3 regions of the Enterocloster sp. genome follow, and region 1 is predicted to be linked to each of the others. Evidence: predicted binding sites of a transcription regulator. Region 1 holds the regulator's gene; each other region holds the start of a gene.
The links. Region 1 encodes Rex, which represses fermentation and respiration genes when NADH is low (regulators of the CRP and FNR family bind a similar motif). Its sites were predicted from a motif close to ATTGTTAANTANTTAACAAT; they were not measured.
Positions count from the first base shown of each region.

Region 2: the regulator Rex is predicted to act here: its motif matches at 4,003-4,022, upstream of adhE (bifunctional acetaldehyde-CoA/alcohol dehydrogenase).
Region 3: the regulator Rex is predicted to act here: its motif matches at 2,039-2,058, upstream of ACZM6M_RS15045 (phosphotransferase family protein).

Region 1 covers NZ_DBMACH010000010.1:72,807-78,166, forward strand. The annotation lists gene ACZM6M_RS11840 (hypothetical protein) at 1-782, shown strand, start outside; gene ACZM6M_RS11845 (hypothetical protein) at 1,088-1,318, opposite strand; gene abc-f (ribosomal protection-like ABC-F family protein) at 1,315-3,294, opposite strand; gene ACZM6M_RS11855 (redox-sensing transcriptional repressor Rex) at 3,470-4,135, shown strand; gene acpS (holo-ACP synthase) at 4,137-4,520, shown strand; gene ACZM6M_RS11865 (NAD(P)H-hydrate dehydratase) at 4,522-5,360, shown strand, end outside.
Region 2 covers NZ_DBMACH010000022.1:31,309-36,668, reverse strand. The annotation lists gene ACZM6M_RS16320 (WYL domain-containing protein) at 1-259, shown strand, start outside; gene ACZM6M_RS16315 (WYL domain-containing protein) at 246-1,253, shown strand; gene adhE (bifunctional acetaldehyde-CoA/alcohol dehydrogenase) at 1,344-3,956, opposite strand; gene metK (methionine adenosyltransferase) at 4,375-5,360, opposite strand, start outside.
Region 3 covers NZ_DBMACH010000018.1:12,963-18,322, reverse strand. The annotation lists gene ACZM6M_RS15050 (sensor histidine kinase) at 1-1,110, shown strand, start outside; gene ACZM6M_RS15045 (phosphotransferase family protein) at 1,190-1,939, opposite strand; gene glgB (1,4-alpha-glucan branching protein GlgB) at 2,095-4,062, opposite strand; gene ACZM6M_RS15035 (alpha-amylase family glycosyl hydrolase) at 4,064-5,360, opposite strand, start outside.

The sequences.
Region 1 (5,360 bases):
ATGGAATCCATGCAGATGACGGAGCTGCCATTTCCGGAGGCAGTATTAAGATTTCAGAAAGCTGCGAAGGAATAGAAGGTTTGACGATCGATATTACAGGAGGACAGATCGATATTACAGCATCTGACGACGGTGTGAATGCTGCCGGAGGCAGAGACGGAAGCAGTATGGAAAAAGGAAAAGATCCGTTTGTATCTATGGAAGGAGCCTATATTTCAATTTCAGGCGGCAGCCTGAGAATCAACGCGTCAGGAGATGGGATTAGTTCATTGGATTATAATGGAAAAGCAGTGGTCACAGGAGGAATTTTTGCTTCATCAGGCGCATCCGGTATGGCACAAAACTTTGATCCATCTTCTACCCAGGGGATAATAATGGTTACTTTGAATCCGCAGGAAGCCGGAACGCAGATCGCCCTGAAAAACAGTGACGGCACAGAGCTTTTATCCTGGAAAGCAGAAAAAGAATATTCATCTGTCCTCATTAGCAGCCCGGATATCAGACAGGGAGAAAGCTATTCATTAACAGCCGGTACGGAGGAGAAAACGATTACTATGGACAGTCTTGTTTACGGCACCGATATTCCTGAAAACGGAAAGGCTCCCGTTGGCAGTGAGATACCTAAAGGCGGTAGGGGGCCTGAGAACGGCGAAGTTCCCACAGGCGGGAGGGCGCCCATGGAAAGGGAACCGGCGGAGAATGGTAAAAGACCCGGAGAAATGGACAATAAACCGGGAATGGGAGAAAAAACCGATAATGAAAATAAAAAAGAAATCCAGTAAATGTGTGGGATGTATAGTTGACACAGGAAGAATATTACGGCAGCCTTCTGAAAAAATGAAAGAAATATTTAGAGCAGCTGGCAGGACAATACCCTGTCTGTGAAACAGAAGATGGTATTCATCCGATGGGGAAGCAGCCATTAAGGGGATTTCATAGAGAAAAAATTAGTAAGATTTACACGGAATGAACTGCAGAGGTTGACAGCAGAAATTCAGATCCTATCGTAAAAAAGGAAACTGCGGTCATTTTCATGACCGCAGCCTATGAAGACATACTCCCGGGAGGTTCCCGCTTTATCAATAACCTACAATGTTTTTTTTTGTTCATCCTCTTCCTGACCTGGATCGTCTCCATGCTTTAACACCCTTGCCATCAGCGCCATAGCATAAAACAGGACGGAAAAGAAGAGGATCGAAAAAGCCACAGCCATCAGTGTATTTTTGGAAGCCCCGGTAAGAGCCAGAATAAAAAACAGGAGAACAAGCCCTGCAAGGAGAAGGACTCCAAGAAGAGCCAGAATACGTTTTAATTTCATTCCTCTGCCAGCGCCTCCCATAATTCGTAAAGTTTTTCCAGTTTTTCACTGATGGAATCCTTTTCTTTGTTCAGCTCCATCAGTCTGGACACATCGGTATAGACTTCTTCCAACGCCAGCAGCTCATTGATCTCGCTGTCTCTTGTTTCTAACTGGTGGATGGCGTCTTCGGTCTTTTTAAGTTCATTCTGACGTTTGCGGATCCTGGCCTGCTCTTCCTTCTGAGCTTTCCAGTCAAGCTTGGCCCCTGTATCTGAAGCAGAAGAGGAGGCAGCGGTACCGGAAGAAGCTCCCGTTCCGGCATCAGCCGGACGGCCTAAAGCTGATTTTGGAGCCTCAGAGCCTCGTCCTGCAAAAAATGCAGCCTCCACATCCTCCTTTTTCTCCAGATAATAATCATAATTGCCAATATAATTTACAAAGGACTGTCCGGTCAGATCCAGAATCCGGGTAGCGGTGCGGTTGATGAAATAGCGGTCATGGGACACGTAAAGCACCGTTCCTGTATATCGGTTTAATGCACTTTCCAGAATCTCCTTTGAGGTAATGTCCAGATGGTTGGTGGGCTCGTCAAGGAGCAGGAAATTGGCGTCAGAAAGCATAAGCTTTGCAAGTGAAACGCGACCCCGTTCGCCGCCGCTTAAATCCTTGATCAGCTTAAACACATCATCACCGGTAAAGAGGAAAGAAGCAAGGGTATTGCGGATCTGAGTGTTGTTCATATTGGGATAGGTATCCTGGATTTCCTGAAACAGGGTTTTATCCATGTGGAGGACCTGATGCTCCTGATCGTAGTAGCCGATATGAACCTTGGCGCCCAGGCGGATTTCTCCGGCATCAGCAGGGATCAGGCCGTTTATGATCTTAAGAAGCGTGGTCTTTCCGGTACCGTTATTTCCGATAACCGCAATCCGTTCCCCACGTTTGATTTCAAAGCTGCCATGTGTAAATAATGTCTGAGTATCAAAGGACTTGCTTAAGTCTGTGACGGTGAGTACATCATTTCCGCTGACTACGTCCGGTTCCAGACGGATATCCATGGAATCGTTGATTTCCACTGGCTTTTCCAGACGCTCGATTTTATCCAGCATCTTTTCCCGGCTTTCTGCCCTTCGGATGGATTTTTCACGGTTAAATGATTTTAATTTGGCAATGACCGCTTCCTGATGGCGGATTTCCTGCTGCTGATTTAAGTAAGCACGGATCTGTGCGTCTCTGAGCATGGCTTTTTTATCGCTGTAGGCGGAGTAATTGCCGGAAAACACAGTGGCGGTGCCATTGTCCAGCTCGATGACCTTTGTAACCACACGGTCCAGGAAATACCGGTCGTGGGCCACGATGATCACGCTTCCTGAATAGCCCTTTAAATAGGTTTCCAGCCATGCAATGGACTCCATATCCAGATGGTTGGTAGGCTCGTCCAGAAGAAGGATATCGGGTTTGGTTAAGAGGAGCTTGCCTAAGGATACACGGGTTTTCTGGCCGCCGGAGAGCGCCTGGATGGGCTTTGAAAATTCATCCTCTGAAAATCCCAGACCCTTTAATACCCCCGTAATTTCACTGCGGCAGGCGTAGCCGTTTTCCAGCTCGAACGCGTGGTTTAAGCGGCTGTATTCGGAAAGCATAGCCTCCAGTTCTTCACCGGAGGCAGATTTCATGGACTGTTCAAGGTTTCGCAGACGCTCCTCCATTTCAAGGATAGGCCGCTTTACCTCTAAAAGAGCGTCATAAATGGTCTCAGCGCCCTCCAGATCCTGATGCTGGGCCAGATATCCGATGGAAGCGCCCTTGGCCCAGGTTACACTTCCCTCATCTGGTGCCAGATCACCGATGATGATCTTTAAAAGAGTGGATTTTCCCGCGCCGTTAATCCCTACGACAGCGGCTTTTTCATGTTCCTCTATATGAAATGAGACCCGTTTGAGGATATGGTTATCTCCAAAGGACCGGCTGATGTTGCTGCATGACAGGATCATTTCAAAACTCCTTTTTTAGCATAAATTCTATGTTTTTTGCATAATATGCACCAATCAGTATAATATAGGAACATATTTTTTTCAAGAACATCCTGAAAGTGATTTGACATTTTTTTAACGCCCGATTATAATAGAAAGCATTAGATTGAATCATATAAGGAGAGGGTGGCACAGGATGGAACGCAAGGAAATATCGAAAGCGGTTATTTCGAGACTGCCCCGCTATTACCGCTATCTGGGGGAGCTGATTGAAGAAGAAGTGGAGCGTATCTCTTCCAATGAACTGAGCAACCGCATGAAGGTTACAGCTTCTCAGATCCGCCAGGATCTGAATAATTTCGGCGGCTTCGGACAGCAGGGCTATGGCTATAATGTAAAATATCTGTACTCGGAAATTGCAAAGATTCTGGGAATCGACCAGCAGCACAATCTGATCATCATCGGAGCCGGAAATCTGGGACAGGCAATCGCCAATTATACAAATTTTGAACGGAGAGGTTTTGTGATCAAAGGGATGTTTGATATCAATCCCAAGCTGATCGGTCTGGTGATCCGCGGGATTGAAATCCGGTCCGTGGACGATCTGGAAAGCTTTATAAAAGAGAATGAGATCCAGATCGCGGCTCTTACCATACCAAAGACAAAGGCTCCCGAGATTGCGGATCGTCTGGTAGCAGCAGGAATCAAGGCAATCTGGAATTTCGCCCATACGGATCTTGTTGTACCGGAGGATGTAGTTGTGGAAAATGTGCATCTGTCTGAAAGTCTGATGCGGCTGTCCTACCGGGTATGCAGTATGCTGGACCGGGATGAAAAAAACGAACGCACAGGAAGCAAGTAGGATGATACTGGGAGTTGGAACCGATCTGATCGAAATAAAGCGCATGGAAAAGGCCTGCAGGAGGCCTCATTTTGTCGCTCGCACATTTACGGAGACGGAAAGCCGGCAAGCGAAGGGGTCTGCCTCTAAGCTGGCCGGCTCTTTTGCTGTGAAGGAGGCCGTGGCAAAGATGTTCGGCACCGGGTTCCGGGGATTTATGCCCGGAGATATCGAGGTGCTTCGGGATGAGCTTGGAAAACCCTATGTCAATCTTTACGGCGGCGCTAAAAAGCGATCTGAGGAAATGGGGCTGACACAGATCCATGTGTCTATCTCCAATACAGAGGATTTTGCCATGGCATTTGCAGTGGGCGAAAAGGAAACGTCCGCAGAGAGGAGAACATGATATGAGAACCCTTCTGACAGGTAGAAAGATGAAAGCAGTGGATCATTACACCATCCATGAGGTCGGGATTCCTTCCCTGGTTTTAATGGAGCGGGCAGCTTTGGCGGTCGCAGACTGCGCATTAAAGGCAGCCCGAGCATTTGCCGCACACAGTCCGGTCTGGGCGCTGTGCGGTGTGGGAAATAATGGAGCGGATGCAGCGGCGGCAGCCCGGATGGTTTATTTAAAAGGACTTCCTGCAGTTATTTTTCTGGCCAGTTCAGAGGAAAAGGCGACAGAAGAATTAAAGCTCCAGCTTTCCATTGCCAGGAAGCTGGGGATACCTGTAAAAAAATGGGAACTTATGAAAGAGGAAGCAGAAAACTGCGGGATTCTTTTCGACGGCCTTTTCGGTGTGGGATTAAGCCGGGAAATCCAGGGAGAATACAGAGCCTGTATGGAGCTTGCAGCAGAGATTCTTAAAGGGAATGGAAAAACAAAGCCATGGTGCATTGCTGTCGATATTCCTTCCGGGATCCATTCCGGTACGGGAGCGGTGATGGGGATTGCTCTGAAAGCAGATGAAACCGTAGCCTTTGGCTGGGAGAAGATTGGAACTGCCGTATATCCGGGAAGGGACTATGCGGGAAATGTTACGGTTGCAGACATCGGTTTTCCTGAGGAGGCCTTAAGGGCAGAGCCGGAAGAGGAGGATCCGATCTCTATGGCGTATGCCTGCGAGGAAAGCGATTTAAACCGGGTACCGGAGCGGAAAGCCTATTCAAATAAAGGGACCTTTGGCCGCGTGCTGATCGCAGCAGGCTCTAAAAACATGAGCGGAGCAGCTTATCTTAGCGCTCT
Region 2 (5,360 bases), on a different contig from region 1:
AGAACCCTATGTTTTAAAACGCCTTTATCGGGAGGGGAAAGGCGGAGAAATCCTAAAAATACGGGAGCATGAATATCTGTATACGGGAGCATTTTTCGATACCAATGAACTTCTGTCCTGGGTAAAGTCCTTTACCGGGCGCATTCTGGATATTCAGGGAACCTGTGAACCTGCCATCCTTAAGGTCACAAGAGACTGGGAACGGATGTATCAGATGTACTGCAGCGAAGAAAAGGAAGAAACAAATGGAACTGTTTAATGAGATATACAGCTGTTACTACCACACGGTCCGCCATATTTTGGCGGAAGCTGCCGGCCATTCAGTGAACATGAAAGAAATGGAGCAGATCTGCAAAAATCAGGCCTTTCAGGAAACAGCCCTGGCTGTACTCCCGAAACTTACAAAGGGAGAGTGGCCCCTTCTTTTCCCCTCAAAGGAGCATCCTGGCTGCTATGAAAGTGCCCTGCATTTTTCTCCTCCCGAACTGCCGCTGACTGCACTTCAGATGTCCTGGCTGGCAGCTCTGATCCATGACCCGCGCTTCCGGCTCTTTTTTACGGATGAAGAATTAAAAACTCTTTCAGAATCCCTAAAGGGATTTGAACCGCTGTATCAGCAAGAAAATTTTTACTATTACGACCAGTTTTGCGACGGTGATTCCTATGCTTCACCTTCCTACCAGGAGCATTTTCAGGCAATTTTAAAAGCCCTGAGGGAGCATCATATCCTTTTTATTGGATATGAAGGCAAAAAAGGAATCTGCCATTCCTTTGAAGTCACCCCCTATCAGCTCCAGTACTCCTCCAAGGATGACAAATTCCGTCTCTGCTGTCTGCAGTACCGACGGGGACGCTGCGGCCTAAATACCATTCTCAACCTGGAACGGATCCGTGACTGCCGCGTTTCCCCTGACCTCCTTTCGAACAGCGATATACAGACTCTCTCCTGCCACCGCTTTCTCCCGGTGCGCAAAGCAAAAGAGCCCGTTCTCTTAAAAATAACCGGAGAACGGAACTCTCTTGAACGCTGTATGCTTCACTTTGCCAGCTATGAAAAGCATACGGAATACCATGAAGAAGGCAAATACTGGCTGTGCTCCATTTACTATGATACCGCAGATGAAACGGAGCTTCTCATCGATATCCTTTCCTTCGGCCCCGTAATAGAGGTTCTGGGGCCAGGCCATTTCCGCAGTATGGTGAAAAACCGGGTGAAACGGCAGCATGAGCTTTTGTATAGGACAGTGGAGTAAATATTTCTACGCGAACAGGCCGCCTGCCCTAACCGGACAGACGGCCTGTTCCAAACACAAAGGATAAAGGTTCACCCTCAATGGGTTCGATTATTTTCCGTAATAAGCTCTTAAATACATATCCTTGATCTCGCTCATGAGAGGATATCTTGGGTTGGCACCGGTACACTGGTCGTCGAAGGCCTGCTCCGTCATATCATCCAGTCTGTCTAAGAAGTCTTTCTCGTCAATGCCGTAATCCTTGATGCAGGACTTCACGCCAACAGCCTTCTTTAACTCCTCGATCTTCTCGATCAGCTTCTTCACAGCCTCTTCATCGCTGCCTGCATTGATTCCGCAGAATCTTGCACACTCAGCGTATCTTGCCATGGTATGCGGATACTGGTACTGGGAGAAAGTTCCCATCTTGCGTGGATTCTCAGCAGCGTTGAACTCAACTACCAGAGAGATCATCAGCGCATTTGCAATACCGTGGGGCAGATGGTGGAATGCTCCCAGCTTATGTGCCATAGAGTGGCATACGCCCAGGAATGCGTTCGCAAATGCCATACCTGCCATACAGGATGCGTCTGCCATCTTCTGGCGTGCCTCAACATTGTTTGGCTCATTGTAAGCGATCGGCAGGTAGTCAAATACGTTCTTCATTGCCTTTAATGCAAGTCCGTCTGTATAATCCGTTGCCATAACAGAAGCATATGCCTCTAATGCATGGGTTAAAACATCAACGCCGGAAGCGCTGGTTAAGCCTCTTGGCTGGCTCATCATGTTGTCAGTATCAACAATCGCCATATTTGGAAGCAGCTGGTAATCAGCCAGAGGATACTTGATGCCGGTTTCCTGATCAGTGATAACGGCAAATGGAGTAACCTCAGAACCTGTACCGGAAGAGGTAGGAACAGCTACGAAATAAGCCTTCTCACCCATCTTCGGGAAGGTATAAACTCTCTTGCGGATATCGATAAAGCGCATTGCCATATCCATGAAATCTGCTTCCGGATGCTCGTACAGTACCCACATGATCTTTCCTGCATCCATTGCGGAGCCGCCGCCCATTGCGATAATTACATCCGGCTCAAATTCTTTCATCAGTTTGGCGCCTGCCTGTGCATTTGCCAGAGTAGGATCAGGCTGAACGTCAGAGAATACGGTATATGTGATTCCCATTTCATTTAAACGGTCTGTAATTACATTTGTGTAGCCGTTCTTGTACAGGAAGGAGTCTGTTACGATAAAGGCTCTCTTCTTGCCCATTACATCCTTTAATTCGTTTAATGCTACAGGCAGACAGCCCTTCTTAAAGTAAACCTTCTCAGGTGTACGGAACCACAGCATATTTTCTCTCCTCTCAGCAACAGTCTTAATGTTCAGCAGATGCTTAACGCCAACGTTCTCAGATACGGAGTTTCCGCCCCAGGAACCGCAGCCCAGTGTAAGAGACGGAGCCAGCTTAAAGTTGTACAGATCGCCGATACCGCCGTGGGAGGAAGGTGTATTTACAAGAATACGGCAGGTCTTCATTCTTTCTGCATGCTTCATCATCTTTTCTTTTTCATTTACATTGATGTACAGAGAAGAGGTATGGCCGTAGCCGCCGTCTGCTACCAGACGCTCTGCCTTATCCAGAGCCTCGTCAAAGGTCTTAGCCTTGTACATAGCCAGTACAGGAGACAGCTTTTCGTGAGCAAACTCCTCGCTGATATCTACAGACTCAACCTCGCCGATGATAATCTTTGTATCAACCGGAACATCCACACCTGCCAGCTTTGCGATGGTGTATGCAGACTGTCCTACGATCTTTGCATTTAATGCCCCGTTGATCAGGATGGTCTTTCTTACCTTTTCAATCTCACCCTGCTTTAAGAAATAGCAGCCTCTGTATTCAAATTCCTTCTTAACAGCCTCATATACAGGCTCCAGAACAGTTACAGACTGCTCAGAAGCACAGATCATACCATTATCAAAGGTCTTGGAATGGATAATGGAGTTAACTGCCATACGGATATCAGCCGTATCGTCAATGATAACCGGCGTATTTCCAGCGCCAACGCCCAGCGCAGGCTTACCGGAAGAATATGCAGCCTTAACCATGCCCGGGCCACCAGTTGCCAGGATGATATCAGCGTCTCTCATTACCTCATTGGTCAGCTCCAGGGAAGGAACGTCGATCCATCCAATGATCCCCTCAGGAGCGCCTGCCTTAACAGCAGCCTCCAGCACAACCTTGGCAGCCTCAATGGTACTCTTCTTTGCTCTTGGATGTGGGGAAATGATGATGGCATTGCGTGTCTTTAAGGAAATCAGTGTCTTAAAGATTGCAGTGGAGGTTGGATTTGTAGTAGGGATAACAGCTGCGATCAGGCCGATTGGCTCTGCAATTTTCTTTATACCGTACTCCTTATCCTCCTCAACCACACCAACGGTCTTTGTATTCTTGTATGCATTGTAGATATACTCAGCTGCGTAGTTGTTCTTGATTACTTTATCCTCAACCACGCCCATTCCGGTCTCTTCTACCGCCATCTTTGCCAGCGGAATACGCATCTTATTCGCTGCGCTTGCTGCCGCGAAAAAGATCTTATCTACCTGCTCCTGTGTGTAGGTTGCAAATACCTTCTGAGCCTCGCGCATTGCTGCCATCTTGGCGTTCAGTCCCTCTACGCTGTCAATGATCTCCGGAACTACCTGCTCGGTCTTCTTTGCCATTTCCATTTCCTCCATTTTCCTTGTGTTTGTGTTTGTATTCGGAATGTTTGTCAATTTATTAACAATTTAACTATCCGCATTATATAACATCGTTAAAAAAATGTCAACCATATTTTTTCTTTTTTCAGGTTTTGCGCAAATTTTTAGTCTCAGAGCATACTCTATCGATTCACCAATGGCAAAAAGATTGTTAAATATATAACACCATTTTGGATATTTTGTATAATTTTAAAACCTATCCACTGCTATTTTATAAATTATGGTAAAATATACCTGACAACTATAAAAATAAAACTGTAACATAAGGAGAGCTTTTCTATGTTTCGGCCAATGCCACGTTACGGACAGCAGCTGGAGCTGAAAAAAGGCATCTGCACGCCGATACATACCATTGTGCAAATGCCTTTTTGTATTCTTATTACAGATATTTTTTAAGGGTATCCACCTTATCTAACTTCTCCCAAGGAAGGTCAAGGTCATTGCGGCCAAAATGTCCGTAAGCAGCGGTCTGCTTGTAGATCGGACGACGCAGATCCAGCATACGGATGATTCCAGCCGGACGAAGGTCAAAGTTCTCGCGGATGATCTCTACCAGCTTCTCCTCACTGAGCTTTCCTGTTCCGAAGGTCTCTACCATAATAGAGGTTGGGTGAGCCACGCCGATTGCATAGGACAGCTGGATCTCGCACTTATCAGCCAGACCGGCAGCTACGATATTCTTAGCCACATAGCGGGCCGCATAAGCTGCAGAACGGTCTACCTTGGTGCAGTCCTTACCGGAAAATGCGCCGCCGCCGTGACGTGCCGTTCCGCCGTAGGAATCTACAATAATCTTGCGTCCGGTCAGACCGCTGTCTCCGTGAGGTCCGCCGATTACAAAGCGTCCTGTAGGATTGATAAAGAACTTTGTATTCTCATCTACCATATCTGCAGGAATAATTTCATCAAATACATACTTCTTGATATCTGCATGGATCTGCTCCTGAGTTACATTCTCATCATGCTGAGTGGACAGAACCACTGCATCCAGACGAACCGGCTTTCCATTCTCGTCATACTCTACTGTAACCTGAGTCTTTCCGTCCGGACGAAGGTACTTTAAGGTACCGTTCTTTCTTACCTCAGTCAGTCTTCTAGCCAGCTTGTGAGCCATGGAAATAGGATATGGCATATACTCCTCTGTCTCGTTGCTTGCATAGCCGAACATCATACCCTGGTCGCCTGCACCAATGGCGTCCAGCTCTTCCTCGGACATACGGTTTTCCTTTGCCTCAAGAGCCTTGTCAACACCCATAGCAATGTCGGAGGACTGCTCGTCAATGGCGGTAATCACGCCGCAGGTATCACAGTCAAAACCATATTTTGCACGGTCATAGCCAATCTCGCGAACCGTCTCTCTTACGA
Region 3 (5,360 bases), on a different contig from region 1:
TATCGGGAAAAGACCAGCTATGCAGTAGGCGGAGCGCTGTGTTATCTTACTTTTTTAGGCTGCAACGGCTTTATGATGTGGCTGATTCTCTTTTTATTTACAACCAGAGGAGAACGGATCAGCTACCGGATCATGTATTATGTTGTGCTTGTGCTGTTTGTATGGCTCGACGGCTGGGTATTTCACCGGCTGTTTAGGGAAGCCTGCCAGAGAGATCTGCTGGATCAGGCCATCAGTACCATTTCTACCGGAGATACGGGCTACCGTCTGGACACTTCCATGCTCACAGGCAAGGAAAAGAAAATGGGAGAGCATATCAATAATATTACCAGCGGTCTGGACACTGCTCTTCAGGAAAAGGTAAAAAGCGAGCGGTTAAAGGCAGATCTGATCACCAATGTGTCCCATGATATCAAGACGCCTCTTACTTCTATTATTAACTATGTAGATCTCTTAAAGCGGCAGAAAATCCAGGATCCCAAAATCGCCGCTTATCTGGAGGTGCTGGATCAGAAGTCTCAGAGATTAAAGACGCTGACAGAAGATCTGGTAGAAGCCTCAAAGGCCAGTTCAGGCAATCTGAAGCTGGAGGTTTCGGATATTAACCTGGTAGAGCTGGTTCAGCAGACAAACGGTGAGTTTGAAGAGCGTTTTGCTCTGCGCCGTCTGGAGCTGATCCAGACGCTGCCGGAGGAGATCATTATGATCCGGGCAGATGGAAGGCGCCTGTGGAGAGTTCTGGAAAATCTGTATACGAACGCCTTTAAATATGCCCAGGAGGGCAGCCGCGTCTATGTAGACGTAAGAGAAGAGGGAGATAAGGCCGTATTTACGATCAAGAATATTTCTGAAAAGCCTTTGAATATCAGTCCGGATGAGCTTACAGAGCGATTTGTACGGGGCGATGTGGCAAGAACCACAGAAGGCAGCGGATTGGGACTTTCCATTGCAAGAAGCTTAACACAGCTTCAGAAGGGAGAGTTTATCATCAGTATTGACGGCGATCTGTTTAAAGCCCAGGTAGCTTTTCCTGTGGAACGGCGGGAGAGGAAGGCGGAACGAATAGCGGAGGAAATACCGTCTGATTCCAGCGAATGGGAAGATACATAAAGAAAAAGGCTCTCCGAAATCAGCTTCGGAGGGCCTTTTTGAACCCTAAATAATGTGATATGTAAGATCGGTCTACTGTTTACTGATACTCAAATACATTGATCCAGCTCTCTAAGAGCTCCTTTTCCTCAGGACGCTTATAGGCCAGCTGAGCTGCGGCTACTACAGGGAGCCAGCCCTGCACATAGCGTTTTTCTGTACCGGTTTTTTCGCAGAACAGATCCATGTACAGCTCCGCTCTTTTGCGGTCCTTTAAGCTTAACAGAAGGTAGGTTCTCGCCACATCGGCGCTGGCATTTCCCTGGGAAGCATGTACCCAGTCAATGACATACCATTTGCCATCATCACTTACGATGATGTTGGATGGATTGAAATCGCCGTGGCAGAGCTTGGTATGCTTGGGCATTCCGTCCAGTCTGGTCATCAGCTCATAGCGTGTGCTGTCGTCCAGCTGCTCCACGGATTTGAGGGCGCGGATGGTTTTTTCCTTCAGTTTGTTTAACAGAGGGCAGGCCTGCTTATGGATCAGAAGGTGGAGATCCACCATGCCTTCCATGTATTCTTCCAGCTTGTCCGGATTTTCATCCATTAACTGCTGTAAGGTCTTTCCCTCTACGTATTCCTTCAGGATGGACCATTTTCCATCAACAACAGAAACCCCCAGGATCTTAGGAACGTTGAGCGCCTCGATATCCTCCACCCGCGCGTTGCACAGGGCTTCATTCAGAACCTCGGCTTTCGGGAATCCATCACAGAATTCCTTGATGGCAGTGCTGCCGTCACGATAAACGGTTTTCTTTTCACTTGTGAAAACTAATTCTCTTGCCATAATCATACTCTCCTTCCACACATTATATACGGTACTGCGCCGGTTTCCCGCCGCACTGTACTTATTCTACTACAAGGGCGGTAAAAAGTACATACTAAATTTGATAAATTTTTAACGTACTTTTGGGAAATACACTGGTAACAATTCCCTTTTACTTAAAATCGGAAGATGGCCGTACCATAAGCGGGGAGAGGATAGGCCACAGAATAGGGCTTTCCATCGCATTCTTCCTTGACGGATGTGTAGGAAGGACACTGAGAAGCCTTGTAGGCACCGTGTTCATTGTCCAGTAGCAGCGTATATTTACATTTTTTAGGAACTCCTACCCGGTAGTCGGGACGGGCTACGGGTGTGAAATTTATAACAAACAACAGGTTCTTTTTGCCGGTTTCATCTCTGCGGATAAAGCTGAAAATACTTCGGTCCCCGTCGTTGGCATTTACCCATTCAAAACCGTTCCAGTCATTGTCCAGACGGTACAGACAGGGATATTTTTTATAAATGTGCAGCAGATCACGGACGTATTCCTGAAGCTTTCTGTGGCTGTCTTCATCTGCCAGATGCCAGTCCAGAGCCACCTTTTCATCCCATTCATGCCACTGGCCGAAATCCTGTCCCATAAAGAGCAGCTTTTTGCCCGGATGGCCCAGCATAAAGGTATATCCGGCTTTCAGGTTGGAAAACTTGTCTTCTCCCAGACCGGGCATTTTGTTGATCATGGAGCATTTTAAATGAACTACCTCGTCATGGGACAACACCAGGATATAATTTTCGCTGTTAAAATAAGTCAGGCTGAAAGTCATCCGGTTGTGGTTATATTTGCGGAAATAGGGATCCAGCTTCATGTACTCCAGAAAATCGTGCATCCAGCCCATGTTCCACTTAAAGGTAAAGCCCAGTCCGTCCTGCTCAGGATGCTTTGTCACATTGGGCCAGGCGGTAGATTCTTCCGCGATCATCAGTACGCCGAGATTGCGTCCCTGAACGACAGTATTTAAGTGCTTGAAAAACTCAATGGCCTCCAGATTCTGGTTTCCGCCGTAGATATTGGGTACCCACTGTCCGTCCTGGCGGCTATAGTCCAGATAGAGCATGGAAGCAACTGCATCCACTCTCAAACCATCCACATGGTACTGCTCTACCCAGTAAAGGGCATTGCTGATGAGGAAGTCCTTGACCTCGTTTTTTCCGTAATCAAAAACCTTTGTGCCCCAGTCCGGATGTTCGCCCTTGCGCGGATCTTCATATTCATAGAGGGGATGGCCGTCAAAATCAGCCAGTCCGTGGGCGTCCTTTGGAAAATGGGCAGGTACCCAGTCCAAAATGACGCCGATACCGTTTTTATGGAGATAATTTACAAAATACATGAAATCCTTTGGCGAGCCATATCGGGAGGTAGGCGCAAAATATCCGGTTACCTGATAGCCCCAGGAGCCGTCATAGGGATGTTCCGCAATTCCCATAAGCTCTACATGGGTGTATCCCATTTCCTTCACATAGGCAGCCAGCTCATGGGCGGCCTCGATATATGTATAGCAGCCGTCTTTTTCCGGGCGATTCTTTTTACGCCAGGAGCCCAGATGAACTTCATAGATGCTCATGGGCTGCTTTTCAGGGTCTTTCTGAGCCCGCTTGGTGATCCAGTCTGTATCTGCCCAGGAAAAGCCGGAGAGGTCGGCTGTTACAGAAGCGGTGCCGGGTCTGTATTCTGCGCTGAAAGCAAAGGGATCGGCCTTATAAAGGATTTTTCCCGTATCGGTAGTAATGGCAAATTTGTAGAGTTCACCTGTTTTCATATCTGGGTTAAAGTATTCCCAAATTCCCATATCAGAGATTTTTTTCATGGGATTGGCATCAGGGTTCCAGCCATTGAAGTCGCCTACCAGATGAACCTGCTCTGCATGCGGAGCCCAAACGGCAAAATAAATCCCTGATTTTCCTTTAAAAGTCATGGGATGAGCCCCCAGTTTCTGGTAAATATCATAATGAGTGCCGGCTCCGAAGAGATAGCAGTCCAGCTCCGAGATCATACCTGTTCTGGCAGGCGCTGAAGCTCTGGAAGAAGTTCCTGTTTTTTTTGCGGCAGCGGTTGGTTTTTCCGGTGTGCTTTTTCTTACAGCCATATTACGGTTCCCCCTTGATCTTAAGAACTGCTCCGTCACAGCCCTTTAATGTAATCTGCAGTTTTCCGTCTCGAATGGGGAGGATCTCGCCATCCTCAAGAAGATTTACAGCCTGAGAGGCAGCCATGGGAACAGGAATATTTAATACAGCTTCGTTATCGTCATTGTTTAAAGCGGTAATGATCAGGCTGTGTTCACCGTGTCTGGCAAAGGCGTATTGACGGTTGGTTAAAAGCAGTTCCTGATAGCGTCCCATATGAAGCTCTTCATTCTCCTGATGAATGATACCCAGCTTTGAAATACGGTCTGTAAGGGTACAGCGGAGGGAATCAAACGCATCTGGTGAAATGGCAGGCCGCAGGGCGTCGTCGCAGGAGGGCGTCCGTTTCCCTTCGATTCCCCATTCGCCTCCGTAGTAGATGGATGGGATGCCCGGAAGGGTCATCAGGCAGGTGTATACGGGAAGCAGATGCTCCTTTGTACGAAGCTTACTGGCAATTCGATCCTCATCATGGTTGTCTACAAAGGTGTACAGACTGCGTCCGATAGCCTCCAGACGGCGTACATTGTGGGCGATTTCAAAGAAATTGTGGTCGTTAAAGCCGGAGTAAATGCTCTTGTGGAGTTCGTAGTTGGTTACAGAGTGGAGCATATGGTCATTGACCCAGCGGCCATAGTCTCCGTGGATGACTTCTCCCATGAGCCAGAAATCCTCTTTCATGGTTTTCGTTTCCCGGCGCATTTCTTCCATAAAATGGAAATCAAGTACGTTTGCGCAGTCCAGACGGATGCCGTCAATGTCAAAGGTGTCGACCCAGAACCGGATCACGTCAAAGAGATACCGGCAGACCTGGGGATTGGCATGGTTGAGACAGGGAAGTTCAAAATGTCCCTGCCAGGCCTCATAGCCGAAAGGGTCTCCCAGAGGGCTTGACCAGTCAAAGTTTACGCCCTTGTACCAGTCTTTATAGGGAGAATCCCATTTCTTTTCCTGAATGTCTTTGAAGGCAAAAAATTCCCGTCCCGTGTGGTTGAATACCCCGTCTACGACGACTCTGATCCCGTTTTCATGGCAGAGGGAAATGAAATGACGGAAGTCTTCGTTGGAGCCCAGACGGCGGTCGGTCTGTTTGTAATTTCTGGTATCATAGCCATGGCTGGTGGATTCAAAAAGGGGGCCTATGTAAATGGCATTGCAGCCCAGCGCTTTTATATGTGGAATCCATAATTCCAGCTCATCAAACCGGTCTGTCTGTTCTGTTCCGGTATTCTGCTTTGGGGCACCGGTCATACCAAGG